4 regions of the Planococcus plakortidis genome follow, and region 2 is predicted to be linked to each of the others. Evidence: riboswitches for the same ligand, from Rfam matches in the RefSeq annotation. Region 2 holds a riboswitch; each other region holds the start of a gene.

Region 1 (4,295 bases), 1.5 Mb from region 2:
GCTGACCCTGGTCTTCATCTGGGCGTTCGTTGCCATCGCCGTTCGCCATGGCATGGACGAATTATTGGTCAGTACCGCAGCTTTGTTCTTAAGCGGCGTTTTACTGACCGGCATTCTGCTGATCAAGAAAAAGCCGGCAAAAACAGGTATGACGCCATAAAAAAACAACCATCGGCTGATGGTTGTTTTTTTATATTCGATGCTTTTATTTTTCAAGTTTCGTCAGCAAAACCGGTTCGCCTTTTGTGACGAGTACGGTATGCTCGATCTGCGCCACAAGCGATTGGTCCGGCGTGATAAAGGTCCAGCCATCCCCTGACTCGATGATGTGCTCGGCCTTTTGGGAAATAAACGGCTCGACTGCGAGCACCATGCCTTCTTTCAAGATCGTCGTCTCCCACGCATCGTAATAATTGAGGATATGCTGCGGCGCTTCATGAAGCGATTTCCCGACACCATGGCCCGTCAGGTTCTTGATGACGAACAAGCCTTGATCTTTTGCTTCACGCTCGACTGCCTTACCGATCTGGTTCAGCTTCGCCCCAGCCTTCACTTTTGTCATCGCGCGTTCAAAGGCGGATTCTGCTGCTTTGCAAAGCTTTTCTTTATCTTCATGGCCTTCCCCGACCACAAAAGAAATGCCGGTATCCGCAAAATAATCGCCAAACGAACCCGACACATCGATATTGACGATATCGCCGTCGTTGATGACGCGTTTCCCTGGAATCCCGTGCGCCACTTCTTCGTTGACGCTGATGCATGTATAGCCGGGGAAATCATATTCCGATTTCGGGGCAGAGACGCCGCCCCATTCTTTGAACAGGCGGCCGCCAAGTTCGTCGAGTTCTTTTGTCGTAATGCCCGGTTTTACGGCCGCTTTCATCGTTTCGCGGATTTCCGCCACCATTTGCCCGGCTTTTTTTAATCCTTCAATATCTTTTTCATTAGTCGCTATCATACTGACCCTTCTTTCAAACTATTCTATTTGAGCATTATAACATAGAATAAGTCGCTCTCGCCTCTCATACCTTTCGAGCATTTCCCATAAATAACCAAAAAAGAGCGCTCATTATTTTCTTTATCCATCAAAAAACCGCCTATCGCTAGGCGGTTTTGATCATGAATCCGGCTGTGTCAGCCGCGGCGCTGTAATGAACAGCAAAGAGCAAACAATCGCCGCGACAAGCGCTACGGGAATCATATAGGTTGCGTTGTAGACCGCTGAATAGATAAAGACATTGCCTTCAGCAAACATGCCGAAAAACAGGATACCCGTAATGACGTGGACTGTATAACGGAGAAATGAGCCGATCAATACGCCCAGCGCCACCATGGCAAAGACTTTCCCGGTCTTCTTCGACTGCACGGCTTCCATGTAACGGCCGCGCATCACCCCCGCTAAGCCGACAACGCCGTACGCCAATAAATAATCCAAAACGACTTGCATGACGACAAAGCCGAACGACAATGGCGCAACCGAGATGAAACCTGTAACGATCTGCAACAACCCGACGAGAAGCCCCGTGATAATCCCTGCCCCAACCCCTCGGCGGAAAGCCATCAACACAATCGGGATCATGACCAGGCTGACCGAACCGCCTTGCGGCATGCGAAAGGCGATAAAATCCAATACAAAGCCGAGAGCTGCAAAAATCGCAATCTCGACCATCAATAACACGCGTTTATTCCTCATTCAAACTGCCTCCTTTTGGATTTGCACATCACCAGAAGGACCGTTTTTCAATAATAAAAAACGGCGCCAGGACAGATCCTGGCGCCGCTCGGGCCGGTTTTCCATCCACATCCCTGCGCAAGCGTTAACTTACAGGTTCGAAGGGTAAGAACTTAATCGTTCACTCTCAGCCAAAGCTCCCCTTGTGGTGTATACAATTATTTCGCTATTATGTGTATTGTACACAACGCACACTTCGCTTGCAAGGCTGTTTCAGCAGGCTGGATTAGGGTAGTTAAAAACAAGCAAACTTTCTGGAAGGTGGTGGAGGCAGTTGGAAAACTGCCGATTCTATGATTGATTTATTGAAGGATTTGATCAAGATCGAAAGCGATACGAAAGAAGGCGCAAACGAAGCCTTGCTTTTCTGCTCTGCCTGGCTCAAGGCGAAAGGCGAAGAAGTGGAAGTGCATGATAACGACGGCTACTTGATGTTGACGGCATCTAAGGGGCAAGGTGCCGAAAAGATCATCTGGAACGGCCACGTTGACGTCGTGCCGGGACATAAAGAACAATTTTCCCCTATTGAAGAAGGCGATAAACTGTATGGCCGCGGATCCGCCGACATGAAAGCGGGCGTCGCTGCCATGATGCAAGCATTTGTTGACCTCGATGCTTCCGCCTTGCCGCGCGAAGTGCACCTGCATATTGTCACCGACGAAGAGATCGGCGGCCGCAATACATCGAAATGGCTGGTCGATCAAGGCCATTACGGCGATTTCGTCATTTGTGGCGAGCCGACCCATTTGAAGATCGGCTTGCAATCAAAAGGCATACTAAGAATGGACTTGACGTTTAAAGGCAAGCCAGCACATGGATCGCGCCCATGGGAGGGCATTAACGCCATCGAATCGGCGATGAAATTCCATGCCGGCATGAAGGATTTGCCGTTCCGCAAAGAATCGACGGAATACTATGAGCAGCCATCCGTCAACTTGCCGATCATCAACGCAGGCGACCGTTATAACGTGGTGCCGGAAATCTGCAAGATGTCCTACGATATCCGCTTCATGCCAGGACAGGATAAAGACGAGATCATCCGGCAAATGGAACAGCTGGCGGATACGCTCGAGCTCGACATGGAGTATAAAGCGAGCGGTTCGACCCCTGCATTGACGACGACGGACGATCACCCGTATATCCAGACCTTGATGAAAGCGGTCGAATCGACGCTCTCCGAACAGCCTGTACTGTTTGGGCAGCACGGTGCTGCCGATACCCGTTATTATGCCGAGAAAACCGGCGGGCAAGGCGCCATCGAATTCGGGCCGAGCGGAGATGACTGGCACGGTAATGCAGAATACGTTTCCATTTCAAGCGTCCATTCCTATAAGGATATATTGATCGCCCACGCCATGGCGCCTACCGATGTTTGAAATCAGTCCAAACCGGGAAAACTATACTAATCCTCAATACGATAAATGAATGGAGCGATATAATATGGCGATTGGAAGACTTGTCAGATCTGCGATTAAATACGGGCCGATTGCATACCCGATCATCCGCAAAGTGATGAACAACCGCAAAAAGAACAATACGGACAATGAAAGCGATGCACGCAACCGCAGCGACTCACGAAAGAGCCGCTGAACGATAAAAGGCCGGAGAAAATGAATCATTTTCTCCGGCCTTTTTATTGTTGATTTGAACTTTTAAACAAGCAGCAATGCCTGGCGGATCGCTAGAAAATCAAGCTTTTTGCTATCGGAAGGCTTGGCGGCAGAATCATCATCTGAAGCACCTTCCATTTCAGGCTCTTCTTCTGCCCCCTCGGCTTCACCTGATGGCTCTCCCTCTTCCTGCCCCTGCATTTGCTGGATTTCTTCGAAAGTTACAGGCGCCGGTTCCGGAAGCTCTGCATCTTCTACTTCAAAGCCTCCTGCATAATGTTCAAAGAAAGCGTTTGCCATCTCCTGATAACCAGCTATATTCGGATGGACGTCTCCTGAATTCGGAACGAGTTCCACGGCATCCTCACCGAAGCGCTCGGCTACATCGACAAATATTGCGCCTGTCCGTTCCGCTTCCTGCTTGAGAATGGCGTTCAATTGTTCCAGCTGCCCGGCCGTCCCTTGTTTTTGGCTGGCCCTTGCGTGCGGATACGCAAAATAATATCCCATGACATAGACTTCGGCTGATGGCGCCAACTCTTCTAACCCAGAAAGAATTTCCCTGACATTTTCACGGGCTGCGTTCAATGCATAATCTGCCTGGATCTCCTCGAAACTCAATGCGCCTTCAGCGGCGTTTGCTTGCACGAGGCGCAGCAAATCATTCGCTCCGGCAGAAACCGTAATGATATTCGCCGAACCCAGCAGTTCTTTGGCTTCGTCCGATTCGATACTGTCCAGGACGTCGCCCGCCGTGAAGCCAGGAAATGCCAAGTCTTTCGAATAGAACGCCAGCGGCTGGTTGCGCCCCAACTCCTGCGCAATCAAATCCGCATAGCCGCTGTCGATTGACCGGTTCGGCGTCTGGCCTGCCGCCAGTGAATCGCCGATGGCCACATAAACGGCAGGTGTTTGCGGCTCTGCAGATGCCGGGTTGCCAGCCAATAACAAAA
Region 2 (4,295 bases):
TTGCCTTTGCCGAGTTCGGCGGTTAGCGCCGCTGAAAACGTGCATCCGGTGCCGTGCGTCTGTTTTGTCTGGAGGCGTTCCGAGCGCAGCAAGAGCACCGTGCCTTGCTGATCCAGATAAAAGTCTTCCGCTACATCAGGGTCATTGCTATGGCCGCCTTTGATGACCACGGCTTTCGCGCCGAGCGATAGAATCGCTTCCGCCGCTTCTCTTCGCGATACATCATCGGTGATGTCGATTCCGCTCAATACTTCCGCCTCGGGGATATTCGGCGTGATGATGGCAGCGAGCGGCACGAGCATCGTTTTGATGGCTTCCACTGCTTCTTGTTGCAATAAGGAAGCGCCGCCTTTTGCGATCATGACGGGATCGATGACGAGTTTGTCCCAGCCGTAGCGCTTGATGCCTTGAGCTGTTTCTTCGATGATGCCGGCATCAAACAGCATGCCGGTCTTGAGCGCGCGGATATCGAAGTCCGTCCCGATCGCATCGAGCTGTTCATTCACTGCTTTTCGGTCCATAGGATAAATGCCGTGGACACCCAATGTGTTTTGGGCAGTCACCGCCGTTACTACTGAACAGCCGAATGCGCCGAGTTCCTGGAAGGTTTTCAAATCGGCCTGTATGCCTGCACCGCCGCCTGAATCGGATCCGGCGATCGTCAGTACTTGCGCTTTAGTTTCCATAAAGAACCGCCTCCTGTTTGGATAGTTCATCAAAAAATGCCATTTGGAAACTGCCTGGCGTGAGTGCGCTTTTAGCTGCCCGGCTCCCTGCGTTCGCATACAGCTGCAAGCCATAGGCAAGCACATCAAGCGCGACAGATTCTTCGTCCGTCAAGAATGCCGCAAGTACTGCGCTGAGTAAACAACCCATTCCCGTGACCGATGCCATCAACGGGTCTCCGCCTGTGATGTGCTCGGTCCTTTCGCCATCTGTCACTAAATCGCTTGTGCCTGTTACCGCGACAATTGTTTGGTATTCATCAGCCACTTGTTTAGCGATAGCTTCCAAATCGCCTTGCCCTTCTCCTGCGTCGACACCGCGCGCTTGCCAGTCCGCTCCTGCGATAGCTGCGAGTTCACCTGCATTGCAGCGGAGTAGCGTGATATCGAGTTCCGTCAGCAATCGCTTCACGGCCTGCAAGCGATAAGCTGTGGCCCCGGCACCGACCGGATCCAACACAATCGGGATGCCTTTTTTCATTGCGGCGCGTCCCGCGATGAGCATGCTTTCTAATGAGCGCTCCGTGATCGTGCCGATATTGAGCGACAAGGCATCGGCGTGTCCTGTGAGTTCGGCGACTTCCTGTTGCTCGTCGCCCATGACCGGCGAGACGCCGAGCGCGAGGAGTCCATTTGCCTGAAAGTTCGAGACGACGTGATTGGTGATGCAATGGATCAATGGCTTACGTGCGCGTAAATCCCTAAGCATGGCGGACACTCTCCTCTTGTGCAGGAAGTTCCCACGTTTCCATCGTCCACGCCTGCTGCCAGAACTGCCATTCGTAATAGCTGCTCCTTCTGAAGCGTGTCTTCAATTCCTCGCGGCGTTCTTCCGGCAAGCCTTCAGCCAACCGGTCCATGCGTGCGATTTGTTCATTGACCAGTTCCCCGAACCATTCGGAGCCGTATGTGCCGATCCATTTCTGGAATATCGGTTCTTCCGGCGTTGCAGTCTTCAAACGTTCACCGATTTCGTAATAAAGCCAATAACATGGAAGCAAGGCTGCGAGCACATCCGCCAAATCCCCTTCTGCCGAGCGGTACATATGCGAAACGTACGCATAGGCGTGCGGCGACGGTTCGAATAGTTGCCAATCTTCTTCAGTCACCCCAAGCAATTCCATAAACGATTCATGAAGCGCAAGTTCTGCGGCACAGGTCTGTTCGGCATGATGCGCGAAAGACTGTGTGGTTTTAAGATCTTTGGCTTTCGTGGCACCGATCGCCTGCACTTTCGCGAAATGGGTCAGGTAATAGGCGTCTTGCATGACGTAAAATTTGAAGACATCAAGCGGCAAATCGCCTTTCGCGATGCCTTTCACAAACGGGTGTTCAAAACTTGCGTCCCATAAATCTGCGCATTCAAACCGGACTTCTTTACAAAATGTCATGTCGCTCTCTCCTTTTTTGGGCAAAATAAAACACCGCTTCCCAGGTAAGGAAGCGGCGATAAAGGTCAGCTTAAGAAATTGGAGAAAGGCTCACAATTCGCCCACTTCCCTACGCTGGTATGATCCAGATCAGGTTCAAAGGGTCCGGACTCTTGTCCGTCTCAGCCAACATGGCTCCCCTAGTGGAATAGCGATATTTTTTTATTGTCGGCAATAGAATAACATAGCTGGCTTGCGAATTCAAAACTTTTCGAAATTAAGATGGCAGGAGTTTTGTTGTTTAATTGGAATTAGCTTGCACTTTTCACCTACTAGTTATCCGCAGCCTAGCCTGGGGTTGAGCTTTCCCTCTTAAGCGCGATGCTGCTTTTGGATTTCGTTGTACAGGAAAGTGACTGGGTGAATGGTTTTTGCGATTTCGTCCGTTTCGGTTTATTTTCTTAGGTAGTCGAAAGTGAAAATGGTTTGGAATCGATTTACTGACACCATGGTATTGTTCTGCCGCTTGCAAGCATTTATTTCACATACCCGGCCTTCAATGAACGATGCATTTCGTTTTCACTTTAAAACTAGAGCTGCAGCGAAAGGGGCTGACGCCGGAGGGATCGCGCGGGACTGGCGAGACCTATATGGCGCAGCCATAAGGGCTCGACGCCCGCCCCTCGGCAAGCATGCCCCTTCAGCGCAAGCTCAAAACTTCTACATTTTTCAGGAAATACTGCAATGGTCTGCCTGTTGTAAGCAAGTCTCCATTTCCCACACCCTGCCTTCAATGAACAATGCATTTCGTTTTCATTCTAAAACTAGAGCTGCAGCGAAAACCGGCGACTCCGGGAGGTATAGCGAGACAATTGAGACCCTGGACTGAGCGTAAGCGAGGGAAGCGGCTCAATGCGAGCCCTCCGGAAAGCGTCCGGTTGCAGCGCAAGCTCTCCACTCAAAATCCACTCAAAAAAAGAACCTCCAAAATGGAGGCCCTAAATTTCTTCCACATATTCAATCTGGTAATCCCCGTACTCGTCGATCACGATGGTGTAGCGGCGCCGGTGGTCGATCGTTCCGGTTTCGCCATTCGCTTCGTGATAATTGAACACCGCGCCTGCTTCGACGTATGCACGGTCGCCTTCAATTTCGACGGAACCGACTTCCGGCACAACCGAATCGAACACGCGGCCCTCTTCGGAATACTCCTGTATGACACTGTCCACCGCTTCGACGGCTTGGCTTCCCGGCATCAGATACGTTGAGTAATAATTGAGCTCCTCGTCATTCATCGAATACGGCAGCAAATCGTAATAAGCTTCGATGAAACTCGACAATAAGGCCTCGTCAAAATATGCATCTTTCACGGACGGTTCGACCAATTGGGAGTCGGGCAGCGGGTCTGGGTTGTTCGCCCATGTGTCCAATAAGTCCTTTTTCAAGTACAGCGGAATGGCATAGCCGATTTCGGGATTGTCTTCAAGCATCACCGAATTGATGCCGAGCACTTTGCCGGTACTTGCATCCAACAGCGGCCCGCCGCTTGATCCTTGCTTGATCAAGGCGTTCATTTCATACAGATCCGTATAGACGAAGACTTCCGAGAAATCGACGCCGGTATCGGTGATTACCCCTTCCGTCGCAGTATTCGCCGCGTTTTCAGGGCTGCCGATGGCGATGACGGGCGTGCCGATATCGACGGGTTCCATTTCCTGCTCGAGCGGCTCTTTTCCTGCGAGTTCTTCAACCCGCACAAGCGCCAGATCCTCATCGAGCGAGATGCCGATCACTTTGCCGGCGAATTCCTGGCCGTCGCTGTTGACGAGTGAGATAAACGTGGCATCGCGCACGACATGGGCGTTTGTCAAAATGTCGCCTTGGTTATTGTATAAAAAGCCGGACCCTTGCTCGAAATCGGTATAGATCGTGTAGACATGTGTCTTGGCGTTCGCAATCATCACCGCTTTTTCCTGGGCGGCCGTATCGACCGGTGAATCCGCCTGCCCGGTTTCAGCTTCTTTCGGTGCGTCTGTTTGTGCCCCTCCGCAAGCTGCGAGGATTATCGCTGCGAGGAACACCGCCAGCCATTGCATCATCCGTTTTTCCATAGTCTCAACCTGCTTCCCTTAATGTGTGTTCATTATAGCAAGCCATAATTGAAAAAGGAACGACGAAGAGACCTCGCCTAAACCTATAT
Region 3 (4,295 bases), 220 kb from region 2:
CGAGTATAATGGACGTGCAGGGAAGGTGAGACCAATGAGGTTAACGATGTATACGGATTATTCATTGCGTGTACTCATTTATTTAGGAACGAAAGAAGACGGCAAGTTGACCACCATACAGGAAATTTCCGACGCTTATCATATATCCAAGAACCATCTGATGAAAGTGACCTTTGAACTCGGCAAAGCGGGATTCATTGAAACGGTCAGGGGCAGGGGAGGCGGCATTCGCTTGGCGGACCGCCCTGAGAATATCAATGTCGGGACGGTCGTCCGTCGAATGGAAGAAGACTTCCACTTGGTGGAGTGTTTCAGTTCGGAGACCAATACATGCCCGATTTCCCCTATTTGCGGGTTGAGGGGAGTGCTCGGCAAAGCATTGCATGCCTATTTGGCAGTATTGGATGAATACAATCTGCAAGATCTTCTATTTAATAAAGATGCATTGCGCGAGTTGTTGCGCACATGAAAAAGCCTCCGGTACCGGAGGCTTTTTGTTTACAGTTCAATTGTTTGGGGATCTTTGCCTTTGCGGTTCATCAAGCGCACACGAGTCGGCGTGATCGCCAGGATGATCAAGTTCGGGTCTTCAGGGCCGTCGAACCAGCCGGTCAAGTGCTCATTCCATACTTTATCGATCAGCTCACGGTCATCCCGCAGCGACATTTGCCCTTCGATTTCGAGAAAGCTATCGCCTACGCCTTCACCCTCGTAACCTAGCAGGATGTGTGCGTTCGGGTTCTTCTCCAGTTCATCGACTTTCTGCGTCTGCTTGCTTGTCGCCGTGTATAAAGTGAATTCATCGTTAAAGAAAGTCATGTAACGGGAGTGCGGTTTGTTGTCTTTAATGGTTGCCAAGGTCCCGATCATGCTGTCTTCCAATATTTTTAAGGCTTGTTGTTTCAGTTCTTCTTGTGCCATCCAACTCTCTCCTTTGCAGTGGTATTATCTACCGATAAGCTGCGGGCCAGGAGCCTGCAGATTGAATCATTCAGGATGTTTTTCCTCACTCGCTGAATCATCTTTAGTGTCACGGGGATTTTTCTCGTCTTTCATGTCCTGCTTCAAATCTTCCAAAGGGATGGAATCCACGTTCATTTCTTCTTCGTGCATCTCTGTCATGGTTTCTTTATCGGTTTTGATTTGTTCAGGATTGTCCATTGGAGCCCCGTCGTTCGACTTTCGTTCCTTTTCGTTGAAACGGTCTTTTTCTGCCATTGTTAGCACCTCTCCTTTAGCGTTCTTGTTTATCTATTCCTTAATTGAAACGCTTTAAAACATTCAAACTTGATGGGGGTTACGGGCTCGCGTATGATGAATCCATAGGACTAATTAGGGAGGATGGCTATACGATGACGCAACAAACGAAGGTTAACGTGGGCGGATTGGATTTTGAATGGGACCTCACGGAAGGGCGCTTCCTCTTTGAAGGCCAGAATTCGGTGCTGTTTTGGACTTCCACTGCAATGAAAATGTTTTTTGATTCGATTGAGGAAATCTCCGGGGAAGAGGCGGCAGCTGTCGTTTTGGAATCGACAGGGTATCGGCAAGGCCAGGTAGTGGGGGATTACTTCCACAAAATGGGCGGGGTCTCCGTTCTGAGAGCTTCTGAACTCATCACCAATACATATGCATCAGCCGGATGGGGAGTGGCAACGATCCATAATCTGGACGTCGAAGCCGGGACTTTGGAAGTGACGCTGAAAAACAGCTGGGAATATCAAATCAATGTGGCACAAGGAAAAAAGATCGGCGGCAGTTTTTTGCCTGCCCATTATGCAGGGATCTTCAGCTCGCTTTTGGGCCGCAACATTTGGTATGAAGTTGTCCATTCTCAGATCGAAGGACATGAAGGATGCCTGATCCGTTATTTCCCATCGGACGAGACGATTGAAAAAAATATCCATTCACTGGCACGCCGCAAGGAATCCGAAAAAATCCGCGAACTTGAACAGCTAGTGGACGAAAAGACGGCGGATCTCCATGACATGATTCGTGAACTTTCTTCTCCTCTGATCCCGGTGCTCGAAGATATCGTCGTCGTACCGCTTCTTGGCCGCTACGACGAAGCGCGTGCTGAAGAGCTGTTGTTCAAGACGCTTGAAAATTTGCCGAAATACAAAGCGCGCTATTTGCTGCTTGATTTGACCGGGCTGAATGAAAGCTTCAACCAGCATGCCGCGATGCTCATCGAAAAACTGGGTTCTGCCGCCGGTTTGATTGGCACAAAGACCGTACTGGCCGGTATTTCACCGCATACCAGCATGACGATCACAGAAGCGGGTGTGGATCTTTCGGGGTATGAATGCTTCCGTACCCTTCAGCACAGCATCCATTTCGCTTTAGCGCAAAATGGCAAGACCATCATCTGATGTAAAACTCTTCCTATCCATCCGACGGAAAAGGAGAGTTTTATTTGTTATAAATTTAAATAAATGGATGAAAATGAAAGAAAAATTATTTTGTATATTGAGATTTCTTAAGGACAATGTTAAGCTCAAGGAGAACTATACATAGCTGACCACTGGGGGAGCCGGGATTGACTGGCTGAGACGGGCGAATGCCTGGACCCCTTGAACCTGATCTGGACCATGCCAGCGTAGGGAAGTGGTACGTATGCTTCCACTTGCCTGCATACACCGCTTCCCCATGGGAAAGCGGTGTTTTTTTATGGGCTTAGGAGTCATGCATAAGCTGAGAGGAGTTGAGACATTTTGGAGGAAACATGGGGCTATATGGAGTCGGGGCTTTGCACGCCGGCCTACAATATGGCAATGGATGAAGCATTGATGAACTGGCAGCGCAAGACGGGCATGAAACCCACCCTCCGGTTTTACGGATGGGCGCCAGCTGGGATATCAGTGGGATTTTTCCAGAAATTGAACGGCAGCATCGATCTCGAAAAAGCTGCGCAAATGGGCGTACCCTTGGTCAGGAGGCAGACCGGCGGAAAAGCCGTGCTGCACGACCAGGAATTGACTTACAGCATAGTGATTCCGGAGCATCATCCATCCATGCCGAAGTCAGTGAAAGAAGCGTATTTGGTCATTTCCCGCGGCTTGCTCGAAGGCTACCGGAACTTAGGGATTCATGCACAATTAGCTGCTGAATCTAAGCGGCCGAAAGAATCTTCGGCGGTATGTTTTGAAGAACCATCCTGGCATGAACTGACTGTTGAAGGCAGGAAAGCGGCAGGAAGCGCACAGACAAGAAAACAAGGCATCATTTTGCAGCACGGTTCGATTCCGCTGCAGTTGGATGAAAAACGTTTGTTCGAATTGTTCGTCTACCCGAGTGAATCGGTGAAGGAAAGGGCGCGCCAAGCTTTCCGCACACGCGCTGTCGCGATCAACGAGCTCATGCCAGAACCGGCAAGCTTAGAAAAAGTGCAGCAGGCATTCAAGGCTGGATTTGAAACGGGGCTTGGCATCCGTCTGGAAAAATTCGAACCGCCAGCTGAATTGCTGGAAGAAGTACGTGTGCTCGAAGCCAAATACGCGAGTGAAGAGTGGAACTACCGACGAGAAGAGAAAGGGGAACTTATGCGATGACAAAAACCAAGCAGCGTGAACGTAAACCCGAATGGCTAAAAGTGAAATTGAACACGAACGAAACCTATAATGATCTGAAGAAATTGATGCGTGAGAAAAATTTGAACACGGTATGCGAAGAAGCAAGATGCCCGAATATCCACGAATGTTGGAGCGAGCGCCGCACTGCGACTTTCATGATCCTCGGGATACATGCACAAGAGCGTGCCGGTTCTGTGCCGTCAAGACCGGCTTGCCGAACGAATTGGATTGGGGCGAGCCGGAGCGCGTAGCCGAATCGACGGAAATCATGAACTTGAAGCATGTCGTCGTGACAGCGGTAGCGCGTGATGATTTAAAGGACGGAGGCGCTGCAGTCTTTGCAGAGACGGTGCGTGCCATCCACCGGAAAATGCCGGAAACGACTGTCGAGATTTTGCCGTCCGATATGAAAGGCGATTACGAAAGCCTGCATATGTTGATGAGCAGTGAACCGGATATCTTCAACCACAATATCGAAACGGTGCGCCGCCTGACGAAACGCGTCCGGGCGAGAGCGACATATGACCGTTCCCTGGAATTGCTGAAGCGGGTTAAGGAAATCGCGCCGCATGTGCCGACAAAATCGAGCATCATGGTCGGGCTTGGGGAAACGAAAGAAGAGATCATCGAAGCGATGGATGATTTGTTGGCACACAACGTCGACATCATGACAATCGGCCAATATTTGCAGCCGACATTGAAACACCTGGACGTCGTCCGTTA
Region 4 (4,295 bases), 840 kb from region 2:
AAAATAGCATGCTCAAACACATGATCAACAGGATCGCGACAAATACTTGCGTCGTCTTGAACGAAGAAGAAGCGAGCGTCATATAGACGCCGATGCCTTCCTGCGCCCCGAGCCATTCAGAAATGACAGCGCCCATGACGCTATAGGTCGCCGCAATTTTCAAGCCTGAAAAGATCGACGGCATCGCATGCGGCCATTCGAGCTTCCAAAAAATCTGGCGTCTGTTAGCTCCGGCCATTTTCATATAATGCAGCAACTCGCCGCTCGTCTGCCTGAACCCATCAAGTGCCGCGATGGTGATCGGGAAAAAGCATACGAGAATGATAATGATTAGTTTCGGCAATAAGCCAAAGCCGAACCAAATGACCAACAGCGGCGCCAAAACGATAATCGGGATATTTTGCGATAAAATCAGCAAAGGATAAAAGGTCTCCCGCAGTTTCGGCACGAGATGGAGGAGCATCGCGACGCCGAGCCCGATCGACGATCCGATGAAAAAGCCGAGAATCGATAACCGGATCGTCGAAAACAAATGACCGCTGTAATTCGGCCAACTGTTTACCGCTTCCAGCCCGATTTGATAAGGGGTCGGAAGTAGCCAGTCCGGCACTTCAAACAGCGGCACCAGCACTTGCCAGATGATCAATAAAAGGATGAGGACCAGAACCGGTCTCCATCCTTTTCGCACAATCATCACGGCCGGTATTTCTCCGTCAATTTATCCATCGATGCGCCGCTCGGCTGATACAGCACTTTGATTTGGGAGATGACGTTCGGGCTGCCGTTTTCGATCATCGCCTCGTTCATTTCTTCGACGATTGAAAATAACTGCGCCAGATCACCTTCCATCGTCGTCTCCAATGGATTGACTTGGTACGGGACGCCTGACTTTTCAATGACGGCGATCGCTTTGTCCACATACGGGATGACGTTTTCCCCGTTTTTCGTTTTCGGGATGATTTGAATACTTAAGAGTGCATTGGCCATCAGTTTTCCCCCTCCGGTAAAAATTCGTTGGTATACGCCTCTTCAACGTCCAGTTCCTCATCCAACAAGCCGTTGTCGAACATCCAGGCTGCATAATCCGCCCACACTTGCTCTTGTTGTTCGCCGAATTGCGGCGCATCGTCCTGATATTTCGGCGACAGCCATTCCTGGCTCGCTTTCACCAGTTCCGGGTCCAAATCCGGTACCGACTCGATGAGGATGTCCGCTGCTTGTTCCGGCTCATCGATGGCGAATTCATAGCCTTGCGACACCGCTTTGGTGAATGCACGCACCGTTTCCGGATCTTCTGCAATCATGTCTTCGTTGGTCATCAGGATCGGAGTGTAATAATCCAGTTTGTCCGAGTAATCGGTCAAATACTGCATGTTCAACTCATCGCCGCGTAACTCTGCTTCAATGCCCGTCCAGCCATAATAGATCCACGCAAAATCGATATCGCGCTCGACGGCTGTGAAAAAGTCGCTATTGCCGATATTGACGATGTCGACGTTTTCCACATCGGCGTCGTCTTGTTCCATGATGGACCCAAGCACCGCTTTTTCGACCGGCGCGCCCCATCCGCCGTAGGTTTTCCCTTCGTAATCACTTGGCGACTCAATGCCTTTGTCTTTAGGCGATGCAAATCCGGAGGTGTTGTGCTGGATGAGCGCCGCGATTGAAACGATCGGGATGTCCTGCACTCTCGCTTCCGTCAAACTTTCCTGTGCCCCGATGCCGAATTCCGCCTGCTTGGAAGCGACCAATTGATTGGCGCCCGCTTCACCCGGCAAAATGATTTCTACATCGAGCCCTTGCTCTTCAAAATAGCCCTTTTGCTGTGCCACATACAACCCGGTATGATTAGTATTCGGCGTCCAATCCAAGACCATCGTCACTTCTTGTAATCCCTGTTGTTCATTCGCCACATCGCTGCCCGGATTTTCCGCTTCGTCCGTGCATGCCGCCATCAGCAATACCGGCGCGATGGCAATCGTCCATTTTTTCATGTTGTTTCCCCCTCTGAATAGATCCATAAAAAATGATTTCAGGAGCTGAATCAGGGGACATATCCAATTGCGGATACAAAAAAAGCGCCCAAGGTTATGGAAACCTTGGGCGCATATCATCGCAGAATAGACCGATTTGAATATGTTCCCTCCGCTGGTATTAGCCAGTTCAGGTTCCAAGGGTCAATATCTCACGGATATTCTCTCAATCGGCAACACCGATTCCCCCACATGTGTTTTATGAAATTAGCATTTGTCTTTCAAAGACTATCTTGTCACAATTGCCCGAGATGTTCAAGCTCTGTCTAACATCTCGGTTGAACAAACAAGATTTCCTTACATTGGGACAGCTTCACCGCTATAAACTTTGAGTTCCATCGGTGCGCTCATGAACCCAGCCGCTTTTTTAGAAAAAGCCGTAAAATGCTTACTCGCGTTATGTGCTTCGATCGCTTGCGCATCTTCCCATACTTCAACCATCGTGAAATGGCCGTCCTTCTCTACCGATTTCATCAAATCGTATTGAACATTGCCTCGCTCTTGACGCGACGCGTCGATCAGGATTTTACTTTCGTTTAAAAAAGCTTGCTTCTGGTCCGGTTTCACTTGCAAATGTGCGTGGATAATCATCATGTGATTTCGCCATCCTTTAATGTGTATTTTTAATAATCTACGATATTGTCTTGCATGCGCCTCAGCATATCGCTAAGCGCATCCACTTCCTCAGCGGTAAAATCATGGAGCATTTGCTTGATGAAGCCCGTATTTTCTTTGCGGTATTCGACGATGCGCTCGCGGCCTTCATCGGTTAGGCTGACAAAGATTACGCGATTGTCCTCTGGATTTCTGCGCTTTGTGACCATGCCACTCGTTTCTAGTTGTTTCAAGTGGCGCGTCACCGCGGCGCTATCGATATTGACCAATTTTTGCAGCGTCGACTGATTGATTTCGTCCACTTTATAAAGCTGCGACAATAACTCATAACGCGACGCGCTGATACCCGTGCAGCGCTCGAACTTCGGGCTGATTTGATTGGTCAGGCCTTTAAACTGGTGCAGCACTTGTTCCTGCTTTGAAAATGAACACGGCATTAGCAAACCTCCTAAATGATCGATAAAGTCAATTGATGATTACACCTACTATAAATTGACCAGTCAAATATATTACATAAGCCCTCCGTACTTAAAAGGTGGCGGGATCAGCTCCACGTCGTGATTGTGTCGACCGGCAAGCGGTACGACTGGAAGCCTTCGCTCGCGGCTTTACCGATCGTCAAGAGCATAACCGGTACATAACGCTCTTTTTCCAAGCCGAATGTTTCAGCGATTTTCTCCTTATCATAGCCCCCGATTGGGTTGGTGTCGTAGCCGAATGCACGGGCAACGAGCATCAATTGCATGGAGACAAGCCCTGAGTCGAGCATCACGATGTCTTTCATCTGATCAGCGGACATGCCTTCATACATCGGCTTGAAATAATTGAGCTGGAAGTCTTTTACGTCTTCCGGCATGTAGCCGTGTTCGACCGCCTTGCTGTAAATTTCTTCTGCGTATTCATAATTTTTCCGGTCCCCGAACACCGCGATGACTGCGGAAGAACTCATGACTTTATCTAAATTGAATGATGCAAGCGGCGCGAGCTTTTCTTTTCCTTCTGGGCTGTCAATGACGACAAACCTCCATGGCTGCATATTGATGGAAGAAGGCGCTTTCGTTGCCTGCTCCAGGATTTCCGTCATTTCCTCGCGGCTGATTTTCACCGTCGGATTGTAGTGTTTTATGGAACGGCGTCCGTTGACGATTTCATTGAAATCATTGGTTTTCTTATTTTGCAGTGTATGCATGACGAATTGCTCCTTTTTCTCTCTTAATTGTTTTAAAGGATATTAATTGACCCCTCATTAATTGATGCCTCACACAATATAAACCCGCTGCAGGATAAATGCAACTGAAAAGTTTCACAGCATTTCTGTACTATAGAAATCGGCGATTAAAATCATATTTCGGAAAGCTTTTGTTCAAGTTTTTTTACATTCACCACTCAAACTTACGAACATCTCCAGGAAGAACTTTTTCTAAAAAGGCTATTTGTTCTAGGTTTAACTCGTAACCGATTAATTCCATTCCATAATGTTCAGAAGAGAATAGTGTTTCCCCCTGTCTTTCCAGAAATACAGAGAACCACTTCAGCCTGCGATTTGCATCAAGAGAACGCGTAAGAATGAATTCTTTCGCTTTTTCATTTAATTGCCCATTTGCAATAAGCAAATGGCCATCATCATGTTCTACATTCGGCAATTCG

What was found. Region 2 has a riboswitch for thiamine pyrophosphate ahead of tenA (thiaminase II). Riboswitches for the same ligand answer to the same signal wherever they lie in the genome.
Region 1: another riboswitch for thiamine pyrophosphate. It lies ahead of thiT (energy-coupled thiamine transporter ThiT); the one in region 2 lies ahead of tenA (thiaminase II).
Region 3: another riboswitch for thiamine pyrophosphate. It lies ahead of BBI15_RS13405 (lipoate--protein ligase family protein); the one in region 2 lies ahead of tenA (thiaminase II).
Region 4: another riboswitch for thiamine pyrophosphate. It lies ahead of BBI15_RS08245 (ABC transporter substrate-binding protein); the one in region 2 lies ahead of tenA (thiaminase II).

Annotation. Positions count from the first base shown of each region.
Region 1 is NZ_CP016539.2:997,408-1,001,702, reverse strand. Features, by position in the region: gene BBI15_RS05030 (tryptophan-rich sensory protein) at 1-160, shown strand, start outside; gene map (type I methionyl aminopeptidase) at 206-958, opposite strand; gene thiT (energy-coupled thiamine transporter ThiT) at 1,118-1,693, opposite strand; TPP riboswitch at 1,787-1,886, opposite strand; gene BBI15_RS05015 (M20 family metallopeptidase) at 2,026-3,108, shown strand; gene BBI15_RS16525 (hypothetical protein) at 3,173-3,322, shown strand; gene BBI15_RS05010 (SGNH/GDSL hydrolase family protein) at 3,385-4,295, opposite strand, start outside.
Region 2 is NZ_CP016539.2:2,463,266-2,467,560, forward strand. Features, by position in the region: gene thiD (bifunctional hydroxymethylpyrimidine kinase/phosphomethylpyrimidine kinase) at 1-686, opposite strand, end outside; gene thiM (hydroxyethylthiazole kinase) at 676-1,434, opposite strand; gene tenA (thiaminase II) at 1,427-2,116, opposite strand; TPP riboswitch at 2,206-2,307, opposite strand; gene BBI15_RS12475 (S1C family serine protease) at 3,094-4,206, opposite strand.
Region 3 is NZ_CP016539.2:2,684,526-2,688,820, reverse strand. Features, by position in the region: gene BBI15_RS13425 (RrF2 family transcriptional regulator) at 35-469, shown strand; gene BBI15_RS13420 (pyridoxamine 5'-phosphate oxidase family protein) at 499-921, opposite strand; gene BBI15_RS13415 (hypothetical protein) at 988-1,218, opposite strand; gene BBI15_RS13410 (STAS domain-containing protein) at 1,353-2,372, shown strand; TPP riboswitch at 2,517-2,623, shown strand; gene BBI15_RS13405 (lipoate--protein ligase family protein) at 2,712-3,551, shown strand; partial or broken gene lipA (lipoyl synthase) at 3,548-4,295, shown strand, end outside.
Region 4 is NZ_CP016539.2:1,626,179-1,630,473, reverse strand. Features, by position in the region: gene BBI15_RS08255 (ABC transporter permease) at 1-694, opposite strand, end outside; gene BBI15_RS08250 (thiamine-binding protein) at 694-987, opposite strand; gene BBI15_RS08245 (ABC transporter substrate-binding protein) at 987-1,994, opposite strand; TPP riboswitch at 2,124-2,233, opposite strand; gene BBI15_RS08240 (putative quinol monooxygenase) at 2,331-2,627, opposite strand; gene BBI15_RS08235 (MarR family winged helix-turn-helix transcriptional regulator) at 2,657-3,085, opposite strand; gene BBI15_RS08230 (nitroreductase family protein) at 3,193-3,837, opposite strand; gene BBI15_RS08225 (hypothetical protein) at 4,028-4,295, opposite strand, start outside.